2 regions of the Ruminococcus sp. 1001713B170207_170306_F1 genome follow, and region 1 is predicted to be linked to the other one. Evidence: predicted binding sites of a transcription regulator. Region 1 holds the regulator's gene; the other holds the start of a gene.
The links. The regulator LexA, encoded in region 1, represses DNA repair genes until DNA is damaged. The targets are predictions, from matches to a motif close to CNAACANNTGTTNG.
Positions count from the first base shown of each region.

Region 2: the regulator LexA is predicted to act here: its motif matches at 4,972-4,985, upstream of uvrB (excinuclease ABC subunit UvrB).

Region 1 is NZ_JADPEX010000036.1:27,269-34,817, forward strand. It holds gene aroB (3-dehydroquinate synthase) at 1-939, opposite strand, end outside; gene I4V84_RS17680 (YlmH/Sll1252 family protein) at 969-1,721, opposite strand; gene I4V84_RS17685 (cell division protein SepF) at 1,727-2,356, opposite strand; gene I4V84_RS17690 (YggS family pyridoxal phosphate-dependent enzyme) at 2,372-3,076, opposite strand; gene I4V84_RS17695 (HlyD family efflux transporter periplasmic adaptor subunit) at 3,111-4,526, opposite strand; gene lexA (transcriptional repressor LexA) at 4,760-5,380, shown strand; gene rsfS (ribosome silencing factor) at 5,449-5,817, opposite strand; gene yqeK (bis(5'-nucleosyl)-tetraphosphatase (symmetrical) YqeK) at 6,012-6,617, opposite strand; gene nadD (nicotinate-nucleotide adenylyltransferase) at 6,620-7,255, opposite strand; gene yhbY (ribosome assembly RNA-binding protein YhbY) at 7,239-7,532, opposite strand.
Region 2 is NZ_JADPEX010000007.1:95,852-103,400, reverse strand. It holds gene dnaK (molecular chaperone DnaK) at 1-760, opposite strand, end outside; gene grpE (nucleotide exchange factor GrpE) at 876-1,526, opposite strand; gene hrcA (heat-inducible transcriptional repressor HrcA) at 1,555-2,595, opposite strand; gene I4V84_RS06590 (TIGR00730 family Rossman fold protein) at 3,040-3,582, opposite strand; gene I4V84_RS06585 (chromate transporter) at 3,675-4,244, opposite strand; gene I4V84_RS06580 (chromate transporter) at 4,241-4,816, opposite strand; gene uvrB (excinuclease ABC subunit UvrB) at 5,067-7,055, shown strand; gene I4V84_RS06570 (glycoside hydrolase family 43 protein) at 7,375-7,549, opposite strand, start outside.

The DNA of each region.
Region 1 (7,549 bases):
AGAAAGTCCTTCCACATACAAAGGCAGGTCGTAAAGCTTAAGGCTATGGCAGATCTGCTCGTATTCAGCATTTGTGAGGAGACCTCTTTCCCTGGAAATGGCAGCTGCGGCAACCAGTCCGATTCCCACACACTGACCATGGAGAAGGTTAAAGTTCATCAGCTTTTCGACTGCATGTCCTATGGTGTGGCCAAGATTAAGAAGAGCACGCTCTCCCTGTTCCTTGGGATCCCGCTCTACAACCCCGGCTTTGATGGCACAGCATTTTCGGATCATAACGGCAAGTATTTCTGGATCCATAGTGCGGATAATCTTGTAATTTGCGCATACAAAGTCGAAAAAGTCTTTATCGCAAATTAGTCCGGTCTTTAGAATTTCACCCATTCCACAGCCAAATTCGCGCTCAGGGAGGGATTGCAAGGTGGCCATGTTCATATAAACCAGTCGGGGCTGATGAAAAGCGCCTACCATATTTTTAAACTGTCTGAAATCAACGCCAGTCTTACCGCCTACGCTGCTGTCCACCTGCGCCAGAAGCGTGGTAGGGATCTGGATAAAATCAATTCCCCGAAGATAGGCTGCAGCACCGAAGCCGGATAAGTCTCCTGTTACTCCGCCTCCAAGAGCAACCACCAGACTTTTGCGGTCAAGCCCATTCTCAATAAGGCACTGGAAAAGATCCTGTACGGTATCAAGATTCTTGTGTGCTTCTCCGGCGGGGAAAGTGAACTGGCATACATGATCGGTTACTTTCAAAAGTTCTGCCTTCACCTGGTCTGCATAGAGAGGTGCTACTGTAGAATCTGAAACAATACACATGTTTTTCCCGGCAAGACCTTCATCTGTTAAGGCCTGTGAAAGAAAAGAAAAGTCATTTTCAAAATAAATGGGATAACAGAACTCCCCGTCACGTTTTACAAGTAATTTTTCTTCTGCCATAGTTAAATCCTCTCCAAATGTATTATTGTTTATACGTATTTTCGAATGCGGACACCAAGGCGTCCTTTCTTTGTCTGTCTGGATACACCATCATAGATAAAGCGTCCTTTGCCGCGAACGGAAATAATATCGCCTTCTTTTGGCTCATATCCATTGGAGGTGATCAGTTTGCCGTTTACAAACACAAGACCGCTTTCAATAAAAGAAACCATGCTGCTTCTGGACGTCTGAAAAGCCAGCCCGATGAGAGCATCCAGCCTTACAGAAGCGCAGGTACCATTTATCATTTCAAATTCAGGTTCCGGAATCTCTTCTGCCTGCTCTACTCTGGAAACCAGAACGGTAGTATGTTTTACCCGAATAAGATTTTCAATAAAAAAGTCAGACATTTTATGAAGGCAGAAAAACCAGGCTTCTTTATCCTTGATGAGGATATCACCAACTACACTGCGGTCAACTCCAAGATTCAGGAGCGCTCCAAGATAATCTCTATGTCCAAGCTCCTCAGAAAAACGAAGAGCCTTGGGCTCTATTTTCAGGCAGTCAATAGGATAATCCCAGGAAAAACCAAGGCCTCCGGGGAAAAAAGCTGCCATCTGCCGTTCTGCATGCTCATAGCCTCCGAAAAGCTTTACCTCTACGCCTATCTGATGAAGCTTAAGGGAAACAAGCATATTTTGTTCGTTTAAGTTAAGAAAATCCGTAAAGGTGACAATATCTCTCTGGTAAGAGAGATTTGCCAGCTCCCGGATTCTCTTAAGTAAAAATTCATCCTTATCCATAAAAATCAATAACCAGCTCTTACAGAAGGTGTAGCGCCGCCAAGAATATTCTGAAGATCACCAGTGATATCTACAGAAGAGGGACCAAGTACGAAGATGTAGCTGGAAATCTTCTGAAGGGAACCATTCAGGGAATAACATGCGCCAGATGCAAAATCAATAATACGCTGTGCAAGTTCTACATCAATACCCTCCAGATTCAGAATTACAGTTGCATTGTCAAGAAGTGTGTCTGCAATTTCCCGGGTGTCCTCCATGGAAGCAGGTTTGATCACACAAACCTCCATAGAAGAAGCCTGATTCGCACGACGGCTGCTTCTCATCGGAGTGATTTTGGAAGAAGCTACAGGGCGCTGCTTCTCAGCTGGCTGTTTCGCAGGAGCCTTGGCAGCAGTCTTTGGTGTTGCTGTATGTACAGGTTCTTCGTCAAAGGAAGTATCTGCGTCAGCCAAATCATCCTCTTTCTTACGACCGAATTTCTCGAAGAATTTCTTCTTAGGCTTGTCATCCATGGGATCGTCATCAAAGAAATCCCCCTCTTCGTCATCCATCAGATCCTCATCTAAATAATTATCTTCATCATAATCGTCATCATTCAGTTTAATAGAATCTAATAATTTATCAAAAACGCTCATTTTCAATCTCCAATCTTAATCTTCTTGCCGTGTGGCATAATTTCGTTCACCAAAAATACCGGTTCCCACACGTACCATGGTTGAGCCTTCCTGGACAGCAACCTGATAATCTCCGGTCATACCCATACTCAGAACACTCATGTTAACATTATTAATGTTTTTTGCATTAATGTCAACACTTAATTTCTTCAATGTGCGAAAAACTTCACGATTTTCTTCTGGATTTTTCACAAATGGGGCAATGGTCATAAGTCCCATCACTTTTATATGGGAAAATATGCTGATTTTCTCAAGAAGAGGAAGCACCTCATTCGTCGCTAATCCGAATTTGCTTTCTTCCTCTGCTACATTAACTTCCAGCAGAATCGGCATAACAAGATCTTTCTTTGCAGCTTCCTGCTCAATGGTCTGGGCAAGGCGAAGGGAATCTACCGAGTGAATCATGGCAACCTTGTCAATAATATATTTTACTTTATTGCGCTGCAGATGACCGATCATGTGCCACTGGATATCTGATGGCAGCTGGTCATATTTATCCATGATCTCCTGCACTTTATTTTCTCCAAAAACACGCGCACCGGCATCATACGCCTCCTGAAGCATGGAGACCGGTTTGGTCTTACTTACTGCCACCAATGTGACTTCACCTGGGTCACGGGAAACAGCAGCACAGGCTTTTTCAATATTTGCATTTACCTGCTGTAAATTTTCAGCTAACATTTATAAGCCTCCTTAAAAATAGTATATGTTAAACTTAGTAGAGAATATCCTGCTCTTTTACCTGGGAGGAGTCTCTGGCAATGCGGTCATAGCGGGAAAGTCCGTAGGATGTATTACTGGAAATAATGGCATATTCTTCATTCTGATCCAGTATATCTACCTGACGGAATACCGCATACCCTTGATTGATGCAGTAAACGCCTTCCAGAGAATCTGTTTCGCCTACAATAAAGCGCTGGTTGGAGTCATCTTTTACAATAGCATCTCCTTCCTTAAAAGCGCTTCTATCCACGTAATAATTGTAAGCTTCATCGGCAGAATCATCATCTAACTCAATTTTAACTTTACCGTAGATTGTAGCATTGATAAAGGTTCTTACGTTATTTCCGCTGGAATCTTTGGAAATCTTGTTAAAGCCTACACTTCCGCTGTCAGGATCAGTCGTGGCATATTCTGCCGGAATTACGTAAAAATCCTTGGATTCAATAGCGGAAAGGGGAATCTTAAGACCGGTTACTGTATTGGTAACCAGCTCAATATCCAGAAAACGGTCAGATGCATAGCGGATCAGACCGCGGCTGAAGTCAATTTTTCCATATTTGTTACCATCGATTTTTATGATGGAAAAATCGCCGCTCTGTGTCATATCATCCTTGAGAAATTTCACACGAATGGTGGAACGTCCCTCCAGCTTGGCGGCCTGTTTGTCGCTTAATGGAATGATCAGGCTCCATAATTCGCTGGTAATATTTGTATAAATGTTATCTCCGGCCTGCACCTTTTCGGATGTCTTCAGATCCGTTTCATGGTAAGAAGTCTGGTCAAAATCTGCTGCTGTAATGTTCTCCACAGTCTTATTCTCATAACCGTCCATAGAATAGAGGATAATGCCGTCTTCCTGGGCTTTACAGATATTCTGTCCACCGATGGTCACTACTTGTGAATCTGCATTCCCGTCAGTGGAAATTCCCTCATACTGAAGGATGCTTCCCTCCAGCTGGTTCTTAAAACTGTAGGTGTTGTTAAATTTACTTCCGGAAAATCCCTTGGAAAAGCTGAGCATAGAACTGCGGATTTTCTCCAGTTCGTCCGCAGTCAATGCAGACTTGGTTTCTGCAATTTTTCCGGAACTTAATCCGTAAACAGCACCGTTGGCATTGATCTTACTTCCCTCCCGGGCATAATAATTCACATAACCGGAGGATTCTGCCTTAAAAACACTCTCTTCCCGAAGAGAAATACCAGTGTAGGTCTCGTTTCGTGATAAAGGACCTGTGGTAACCTGGTAAGATTCGATGTGTGTGGAGGTTACAAGTAAAAATGCAGTAAAAATCATATATAATAACAATACACCAAAAGCAACGGTGGCAATATTCAGTCCGAATATGTTCTTTAACTGGACAAAAAGTCCTGCCATTTTGCCAGGCTTGTTAGATTTCTTCTCGGACAAGCGGATTCCCCCTTTGTTTTTGAGTCGGGCTCTGAATTTTCATACCAAACAATTGTACCATTTTTTGCCGGTGAACACAAGGAAAAGAAAACGAAAAGTGTGTGAACAAAGCTGGAAGCTGTGAACAGCCTGCATATCAAAAAACGAACATATTTTCAGAATATCTGTTTGCTTAATTAAGAAAAATATGGTATGATAAGAAAAAGTTGAATGAATTTCGGAGGAAAACTCTTATGACATATGGTAAAATCAGCAAAAAACAGCAGGAAATTTTAGAATATATTAAAAGTGAGATTCTGAACCGCGGATTCCCGCCAGCAGTTCGTGAGATTTGTGAAGCTGTAAATCTGAAGTCTACATCATCTGTTCATGCCCATCTGGAAGCTCTTGAGAAGAACGGATACATCCGCCGCGATGCCACGAAGCCAAGAGCCATAGAGATCATTGATGACAATTTCAATCTTGTCCGCCGTGAAGTGGTCAATGTTCCGCTTGTAGGTACCGTAGCCGCCGGACAGCCTATTCTGGCTGTAGAGAATGTAGATGGCTACTTCCCCATCCCGGCAGAATTTATGCCCAATGAACAGAGCTTCATGCTGAAGGTAAAAGGCGACAGCATGATCAATGCAGGAATCTTCGATGGGGATCAGGTTCTGGTAAAGCAGCAGCCCACTGCAGATAACGGCGACATTGTAGTTGCCTTGGTAGAGGACTCTGCCACAGTGAAGACCTTCTATAAGGAGAAGGGCTACTACCGCCTTCAGCCAGAGAATGACACTATGGATCCCATTATCATTACAGGAGAAATCCAGATTCTGGGTAAAGTATTTGGTGTCATGCGTTTTTACCAATAGTCATAAAAAATTTCCCCTTTAGCAAACAATTGCTGTTTCCAGACAATTGTTTACTAAAGGGGACTTTTTTATTTCTCTAAAAACGCATCCATCTCCAGAACCTTTCCATCTCTCCAGATTCTCTCCAGATCATAGAAAAGTCGGTTTTCCTCATCAAACACATGCACGATCACATCGCCGTAATCCATGAGAATCCAGCTGGAATTGCGGTTTCCCTCAATCTGCTTCGCCTCAAAGCCAGCGCGTCCAAGCTGCTCCTCCACATTATCGACGATCGCCTGAACCTGATTGGAGTTTGTACCGCTTGCGATTACGAAATAATCTGCAATTACAGAAACATTATGAATATCAATTATCTTAATATCCTGTCCCTTTTTATCATCAATTGCCTTGCAGGCAATCTGTGCCATCATTTTCTCTGTACTTACTGTACTCATTCTGATCTGCTCCTTTCTTAATAATGCTTATACTGACCTAATATTATTTTAAATTCCTGCGAGAACAAAAGGCTTTAAAAGTGAAATAATATCCTCTGTCAGGTGGTACCTGGCCTTCGCTCGTGCGAAATATCTCGCATCTCGTAGAATGTTAATTGTAAATAGTAAAAATATTCGCCAGTATATGCGGAGTATTAATTATCAGATACGTTATTACGCTTATTATGCAATTCTTTATAATAAATATAAGCCTCCTTGGAAGTTGGCTCAATATCATCGGCAGAATCTTCTTCCAGATACTCCAGGGTATCTTTTAGGATCTCATACATACACTCATCCAGGTCTTCAAACGCAAGTTTGCGAATTTCCGGTAAACGGCTTGCTTTATAACGCATGGGCTCAATATAATCTGCAATATAAATAATCTTTTCAAGAAAACTCATTTCACGTCTGCCAGTTGTGTGATAATTGATGGCAGAAAGAATCTCCTGATCGTCAATCCCATATTTCTCGTGAGCAATATAAGCTCCAAGACGGGAGTGGAGAAGAAACGGGTGACTTCTCTCAAAATCGGAAACCGGAATATTGTGTTCGCTGCACATCTTCAGTTTTTTCTTATTGGGAATGCATTTGGCGCAATCGTGAAGAAGACCGGACACCTGTGCATCTTTGATATCATATCCATGGACCATAGCCAGACATGCGCTGGTGTACATAACGCCCATGGTGTGCTGGAAACGATCCTCATCCAGGTATTTGGAAAGTTTTTTTTCAATTTTTGCAAAATCGTAATCTGCCATGGTCAGACTTCCTTCTTTCTGTAAATTCCATTCTCTTTCATGTAAGAAATCACCTTATCCGGGACGTAATATTTCAGACTTTTTTCTTCTGAAATCCACTGACGGATCTGATGACTGGACACATCAATATTCATAGTATCCAAAAGGGCAAAATTTCCGTTGTACCTTGCAGAAAGACGCTGGATTTCCCGATTCAGTTCAGCGTAGGACGCATGATCCCGGACAGCCACCACAAGAGTACAGGCCCGACAGATCCGCTCTGGTTCCATCCATTCGTCAAAAGCAAAAAGAGAATCTGCACCAATGATAAAATAATAGTCTGTGTCCGGATTGTATTCTTTTAGCTCTTCCAGAGTGCGATAGGTATAGGTATACCCGGTCTCGTGCATTTCTGCAAGAGACAACTCAAAATGGGGATTATCTTCAATTGCAAGCCGGACCATATCCACACGCTGGTTATCAGAGGCTCTGCCAGCACGGTCCCGTTTATGAGGCGGGTTGCCGGAAGGCATAAACAGAACCTTATCCAGCTGGAATTGCTCATAGCTCTGCTCACCCAGGATCAGATGTCCCATATGGATGGGATCAAAGGTACCGCCCATGATCCCGATTTTTTTTCGATTATTTTGGCAGTTCAATTTTCTTTTTCTCTTTTTTACCTTCGCGGTATAATACGATCTTCTTACCGATCACCTGTACAACCTGGGAATGGGTGCGCTCTGCAAGAACCTGTGCCATTTCCTTAGGATCCTCCAGACAGTTCTGAAGCACACTGATTTTAATCAGCTCTCTCGCTGCAAGTGCTTCGTCAACAGCCTTGGTGTTTTCTGGTGTAAGACCGCCCTTGCCAAGCTGGATAATGGCATCCATTTTCATTGCCAGACTTTTTAAATATGCTCTTTGCTTACTTGTCATAATTTATCTCCTGAATA
Region 2 (7,549 bases), on a different contig from region 1:
GGTTGATATTGGTTGTTGTTGCGGAAGAAAGCTCTTTCTTAGCTTTCTCAGCAGCTTCTTTCAGTCTCTGAAGAGCCATCTTATCGTTGCTTAAGTCAACGCCCTCTGTTCTCTTGAACTCAGAAAGCATATAGTCTGTAATTCTCTGGTCAAAGTCATCACCACCAAGACGGTTGTTACCAGCTGTTGCCAGAACTTCGATAACTCCATCACCAATCTCAATAATGGAAACATCGAATGTACCACCACCAAGATCATAAACCATGATCTTCTGCTCTTTCTCATTGTCAAGACCATATGCAAGAGCTGCTGCTGTAGGCTCGTTGATAATACGTTTTACATCAAGGCCTGCAATCTTACCAGCATCCTTGGTTGCCTGACGCTGAGCATCATTGAAATATGCCGGAACAGTGATAACTGCTTCTGTAACAGACTCTCCAAGGTATCCTTCAGCATCTTTTTTCAGTTTCTGAAGAATCATAGCGGAAATTTCCTGTGGGGAATATTTCTTATCATCAATTGTTACACGGTAATCTGTACCCATCTCTCTCTTGATGGAAGAGATTGTTTTCTCTGCGTTTGTTACTGCCTGGCGTTTTGCAGGCTCACCTACCAGACGCTCACCTGTCTTTGTGAATGCTACAACAGATGGTGTTGTTCTGGATCCTTCTGTATTTGCGATAACGGTTGGCTGTCCACCTTCCATAACAGCTACACAGCTGTTTGTTGTACCTAAATCAATACCAATGATTTTTCCCATGATAATTTTCCTCCTGTTTAAAAATTCATGGTTGCTGTCCATTACACGAACAGTAACATTTATACTTTGTTTTTAGAAAATGTCGATGAAGTTTGATTCTCCAAGCTGCTTTCTGTTAATTAGCAACTTTTACCATACTGTGTCTTACAACGAAATCCTTGTAGGTATATCCCTTCTGGAATTCCTCTACGACGATGTTCTCGCCAACGGATTCGTCCTCCACATGCATCACTGCATTATGCAGATTCGGATCAAATTCCTTACCTACAGCTTCGATTGGCTTCACACCCATCTCATCAAAAGCTGTCATCATCTGCCTGTAGATCATCTTCATGCCTTCTGCAAATGAATCATCCTCCGGTGCCTGTGCAAGACCTCTTTCGAAGTTATCCACGATCGGAAGCATTTTTTCAACGATGTCCCTGGCGCCGATGATGTACATGCTGGATTTCTCCTTCTCCGTTCTTTTACGGTAGTTATCGAATTCAGCCATGCTGCGCTTCAGTCTGTCTGTAAGCTCCTCGACCTGCTGTTCAAATTTATCTTTCTCTTTTTTCTTCTTACCGAAGAAAGAAGTTTTTGTCTTGGTTTCCGGTTCCTTCTGAGATTCGGTTTCCTGATCTGACTGCTCAGTTTCTTCTGTCTGTGCAGGTTCCTCGGAAGTCTCCTCTTCTGCTGTCTGGGCTGTATCTGCTGCCTCTTCTTCGCTTCCGTCTGTTACCGGAATGTCAACTGCTTCTTCCTGTACTTCGGCTTCTTTATTCATTTCTTCTGACACGCTTTCAACCGCCTTTCTAGGTTTTCTTATTTACCATTTCGTCAAGCTGGACTTTTAATTTCTTTAAGCTGTCCACTACATTCTCGTAATCCATTCGCTTGGGACCGATGATTCCAATAGTTCCACGCATTCCATCTCCCAGCTCATAAGTAGCTGTGACCACACTGCAGTCTTTCATGGTACGTACCGGAACTTCATCCCCGATGTATATCTGAACTCCTGTGTTCTCCGAGTCTCCCATTTCCTCACGGACCATATCCGCAAGTTCCTGCTTATCCTCGAAAGTAGAAATCAGCTCACTGGCTCTGGATGTATCTGCAAGCTCTGGATACTTAAATATGTTGGTCGCTCCCGACGTATATACTTTCATATCTTCTTCGTCCACGTGAATTGTAGCTGCAACTGCGTCCAGCACATCTGCAACCACACCGCTGTGGCTACCCGCCTGTTCTTTTAATCTAGCAATCATGCCCAGATTAATATCCTGGATGGGTACGCCGTTCAGGTTCGTGTTAAGAAGAAGATTCAGCTTCAGGATCGTCTGATCATCCATCTCCTCATCAATATTAATGATCTGGTTCCGAATGACATTACCCTCACATACAACTACGGCAATCAGCTGCCGCTCATTGACTCGTGAAAGCTGAATGAACTTCAGGGTGCTTCCCTTATACTGGGGAACCGCAACCATAGCCGCATAATTGGTATCCGTGGCAAGAACCTTCGCCACCTGCCTGAGCACCTTATCCATCTTATCTGATTTCTCAATCATCAGATCACGGATTTCTGCGATCTCGGCTTCCTTCTCCCTGGTAAGCTCATCTACATAAAGGCGATAGCCTTTATCTGATGGAATTCTTCCGGCTGAGGTGTGGGGCTGTACGATGTAGCCCATATCCGTCAGGTCGGACATCTCATTTCGGATAGTAGCAGAGCTGACATTCAGATCCGGATACTTGGAAATAGTTCTGGAGCCTACAGGCTCACCTGTTTCCATATAAGTTTTGATGATTGCTTTCAGTATTTTCCGTTTGCGCTCATCTAATACTTCATCCATGAAATATCTGCTCCTTCCTGAAAAGCAGACGGTCAAACCTGATTCTGATTTCCGTCTGGCTTCTTCGAATTCCTTTTGTTAGCACTCATTATTTAGGAGTGCTAACATCTATGTTCTTAAGATACACCTCAGTATTCCTTTTGTCAATATTTTTTACAAATTTTTTTCATCTTTTTTGATAGTTTTTACCCTATACTTTACCATTCTGGCTAAATTCTCCTTACTGCAATACTTTTTTTGGACAGCAAGGATACTATCAGGTATCTGCCAACGCAGTCTTATGTTTGCTGCCGCATAAATGAAAAAGATGCCTTGAGAAAATTTTCCCTGGCATCTTCTTTCCTATATAGGAATACCGCCCATAGGCGACATGTCCGTTTTGTAACTGTTCAGCACCTTCACAGTTATATGTTTCGCAAAACAGCCCCTGCTGAATAGCAGCCTCTATTTTTTATAATTTTCCAGATAGTCAAGAACTGCTGTCGGCTCATCCAGAAAGACTACCAGATCCAGCACGGAAAAATCCATGAATTTCTCTTCTGCTGTGTACTCCAGCAATGCTTTCATCTTGTCATAATATCCGTCAATGTTATACAGCACAATTGGGCGGTCAATACGTTTCAGGCTTTTCAAGGTAAAAATCTCAAAAAATTCCTCGTAGGTACCAATTCCGCCAGGTGCTACGATCGTAGCATCTGATTTTTCTTCCAGAAGTTTTTTGCGCTCTCTCATATTCTCTGTGAAAATAAATTCCGTGCATTTCTCATACAGAACTCCAGGCTGATCAAAAAATCGGGGAGCAATTCCAAGTATGTAACCATTTTCTGCTGCCACGCCTCTGGCTGCTGCTCCCATCATTCCGGTAGCCCCGCCGCCAAACACCAGACCGTGACCTCTTTTTCCCATTGCTCTTCCAAGCTCTTCTGTTTTTTCATAATAAATGTTTTTAAGCAGTGCACTTGAAGCGCCATATACACATATGTTCAATCTGTTATCCCCCTTATTTTTTCTTCTAAACACAGGTGCAGCCTACCTGCGGCAGCACCATATACGAAAGTCAGCTGGCATATCTTTTCCAGTCAGCTTCCGGCAGCCGCGCAAAACACCATATTTGCCACACCGCACAAAACCATCACCAGAATAGGATTCATTTTAAATTTTCTTAAAAGCACCAGTGCGGCAGTAAAGAACACCACCATTCGAATGCATATGTTTTCCCGAAACAGTTCCACTGCACCATTTATAAAAAAAGATGATACTAAAATGGTAACTCCTGCCTTGGCGATCATGGCCACAACCGCCGGGCGAAGGGATGTAAGAGTTCCCTGGAGAAGGGACATTTTCCGGTATTTCGTGTAAATATATGCCAGCAGGGTTACAATTATACAGGAGGGTAAAATACAGCCAAGAGTAGCCACCACTGCGCCACCAGGACCAGCAATCCTGGTTCCTACAAAGGTTGCGGAGTTTACTGCAATAGGACCAGGAGTCATCTCTGCAATGGTCACAAGATTCGAAAAAGTTTCCATGGAAATCCAGCCATGCATAGTCACTACCTGTTCCTGTATAAGAGGCATTGCTGCATATCCACCTCCAAAGCTTAATGCACCAATTTGAAGGAAGCTGAAAAAGAGCTGAAGATAAATCATTTTTTGCTGCCCTCCTTCACAAGTGTACGCGCAAATCCAAATACAGCCACAATAAGTATTATATAAATAATGTTTACCTTCAGAAAATAGCTTACACAAAAACTGATGACCATAATAACCACATTTACCCAGTCATTTGATTTCGCCACGTTTTTCCCCATGTCGTATACCACAGAAATGATCACAGCACCTACGCCGGCAGTCATGCCTTTCAAAAGAGCTGCTATATAATAATTAGAGCAGAATGCATCATAAAACAAGGAAATCAGGGACAGGATCACCATTGGCGGAATAATAGCCCCCAGAACCGACAGCAGCATTCCCGGTATTCCCCCAAGCTTGTATCCCACCACAATTGCTCCGTTTACTGCAATTGCTCCTGGAGATGACTGTGCGATTGCCACCAGATCCAGCATTTCTTCCTCATCGATCCAGTGATATTGATCCACAAATTTCTCTTTCAATAAAGTAACGATCACATATCCGCCGCCAAAAGTAAACGTACTAAGATATAACGAGGCAAAAAAAAGCTTTCTCAGCACATATCTTTTATTCTTTTGTTTTTCTTCCATTTCCAGCACTCCTAATAATTCTGCATGATTTCTGTGCATCGCGAAGCGTGTTACTGGTCAGGTCATGAACAATCACGCTTTTCTTTTTTAAGATAACGCACTATAGGTATGTCTGTCAATTAAAGTTTTGGAATGCTTCTGGCATTTCAGAAGGCAGAACAAATATTCGATTCTGCTGTACTTTTATAAAAAAGGATGCTATACTGAAAACAGTTAAAGCGTGTTTGATTTTATAAAAGAAAGGACTCATATGGATCATTTTGAATTACATTCCGAGTATAAACCAACCGGCGATCAGCCACAGGCTATTGAGAAACTGGTAAAGGGATTTAAAGAGGGAAATCAGTTTGAGACGCTGCTTGGTGTCACCGGCTCTGGTAAAACTTTTACTATGGCAAACGTTATTCAGGCGCTGAATAAGCCTACTCTGATCCTGGCCCATAATAAAACTCTGGCAGCACAGTTATACGGTGAGTTTAAGGAATTCTTCCCGGAGAATGCGGTGGAGTATTTTGTTTCCTATTACGATTATTACCAGCCAGAAGCATATGTGCCTTCTTCTGACACTTATATTGCCAAGGACTCTGCGATCAATGATGAAATTGACAAGCTCCGTCTTTCTGCCACTGCCGCCATGTCAGAGCGAAAAGATGTTATTATCATCTCTTCTGTGTCCTGTATCTATGGATTGGGTTCTCCTCAGGAATTTCAGGACATGATGATTTCCCTGCGTCCTGGCATGACTAAGGATCGTGATGAGGTTATCCGGGAGCTGATCGACATTCAGTACACCCGAAATGAAATGGACTTCCACCGAAGTACCTTCCGCGTCCGTGGCGACACTCTGGAGATTTTTCCGGCTAACAGCTCAGATACCGCTGTCAGAGTGGAGTTTTTCGGAGATGAGATTGACCGTATCTCTGAGATTGATGTGCTCACCGGAGAAATCAAATGTCAGCTTGCGCACATCGGTATTTTCCCTGCTTCCCATTATGTAGTACCAGCGGAGCAGATTCAGAAAGCAGCCATTGCCATTGAAGAGGAATTAAAAGAACGGGTAGACTACTTTAAAAGCGAAGACAAGCTTCTGGAAGCCCAGCGTATCTCCGAGCGTACCAACTTTGATATTGAAATGATGAAAGAAACCGGCTTCTGCTCCGGTATTGAGAACTATTCCCGTCATCTTTCCGGACTGGAGCCAGGGCAGCCGCCTTATACTCTGCTGGATTATTTCGGGGATGATTTTCTTCTTATTATTGATGAGTCGCACAAGACAGTCCCACAGGTTGGCGCTATGTATGCTGGCGACCAGAACCGTAAACAGACATTGGTAGACTATGGTTTCCGTCTGCCCTCTGCTAAGGATAACCGCCCTCTGAGTTTTGAAGAATTTGAGAATAAACTTGACCAGGTTTTGTTTGTATCTGCTACCCCGGGAGATTATGAATACGACCATGAGCTTCTCCGCGCCGAGCAGATCATCCGTCCTACCGGTCTTCTGGATCCGAAAGTGGAGGTGCGCCCTGTAGAGGGACAGATAGACGACCTGATTTCTGAAATAACGAAAGAAACCTCCAGAAAAAACAAAGTGCTGATCACAACTCTCACCAAACGAATGGCCGAGGATCTTACCCAGTATATGAAAGATGTGGGAATCCGTGTCCGTTATCTTCATTCGGATATTGATACCCTGGAGCGTGCAGAAATCATCCGCGACATGCGTCTGGATGTATTTGATGTGCTTGTAGGCATTAACCTTCTGCGAGAAGGACTTGATATTCCTGAGATCACTCTGGTTGCTATTCTGGATGCAGACAAGGAGGGCTTCCTTCGTTCTGAGACTTCCCTGATCCAGACCATTGGCCGTGCTGCCCGAAACAGCGAAGGACACGTTGTCATGTATGCAGACGTGATGACGGATTCCATGAGAAATGCCATTGAGGAAACCAACCGTCGCAGGGAAATCCAGGAAGCCTATAATAAAGAGCATGGAATTACTCCTACTACTATTAAGAAGGCAGTCCGTGATCTGATTGCAGTTTCCAAGGCAGTTGCTGAAACTGAAGTGAAGCTGAAGAAGGATCCGGAATCCATGAGCAAAAAAGAGCTGAAGAACCTGATCTCCCAGTTGGAAAAACAGATGCGCCAGGCTGCTGCAGACTTGAATTTCGAGCAGGCAGCAGAGCTGCGTGATAAAATGATAGAATTGAAGAAAAATCTTGCAGATGCGGAAAAGTAATCCTTCGATTTCCCCATGCATTTTGCCAGTCAGATTTGGCACTATTTATCAGCTTCAAGAGAGCGCTTCACGATCTGATTAAAGCGTGTTTGAAGAGTGAAAAGCCTAATTTTCAGGCTCATCACCCTTGCATATCATAGAAGAATCTTATTTACAGACTTTTTCCCACAGTCTTTGTTTGAAAAGGATTTCTGTAAGATGTACGTCACAATTTACAGGATTCTCTGCCTGCAGCGGATCGCCTCCGGCCACATTTATATTTGCGCCGCAGTGCGATCCCGCCCGGCAGGGGGTTCCGTTAACCTTGATTATTCAGCAATTAATTTTTATTTATCTTCACTGAAAAATTTCTAAAATGCCCTTCCGCCTTTTCTGAGAACATTCCGATATAAGTTCCGGTAAAACTCATGTACATAGTTCCTTCTGTAGCCAGCCCTGCAGTAGAACCGCTGCCCAGCTTCTCATAGTATTTTCCATCTTCGCTGTACCAGAAA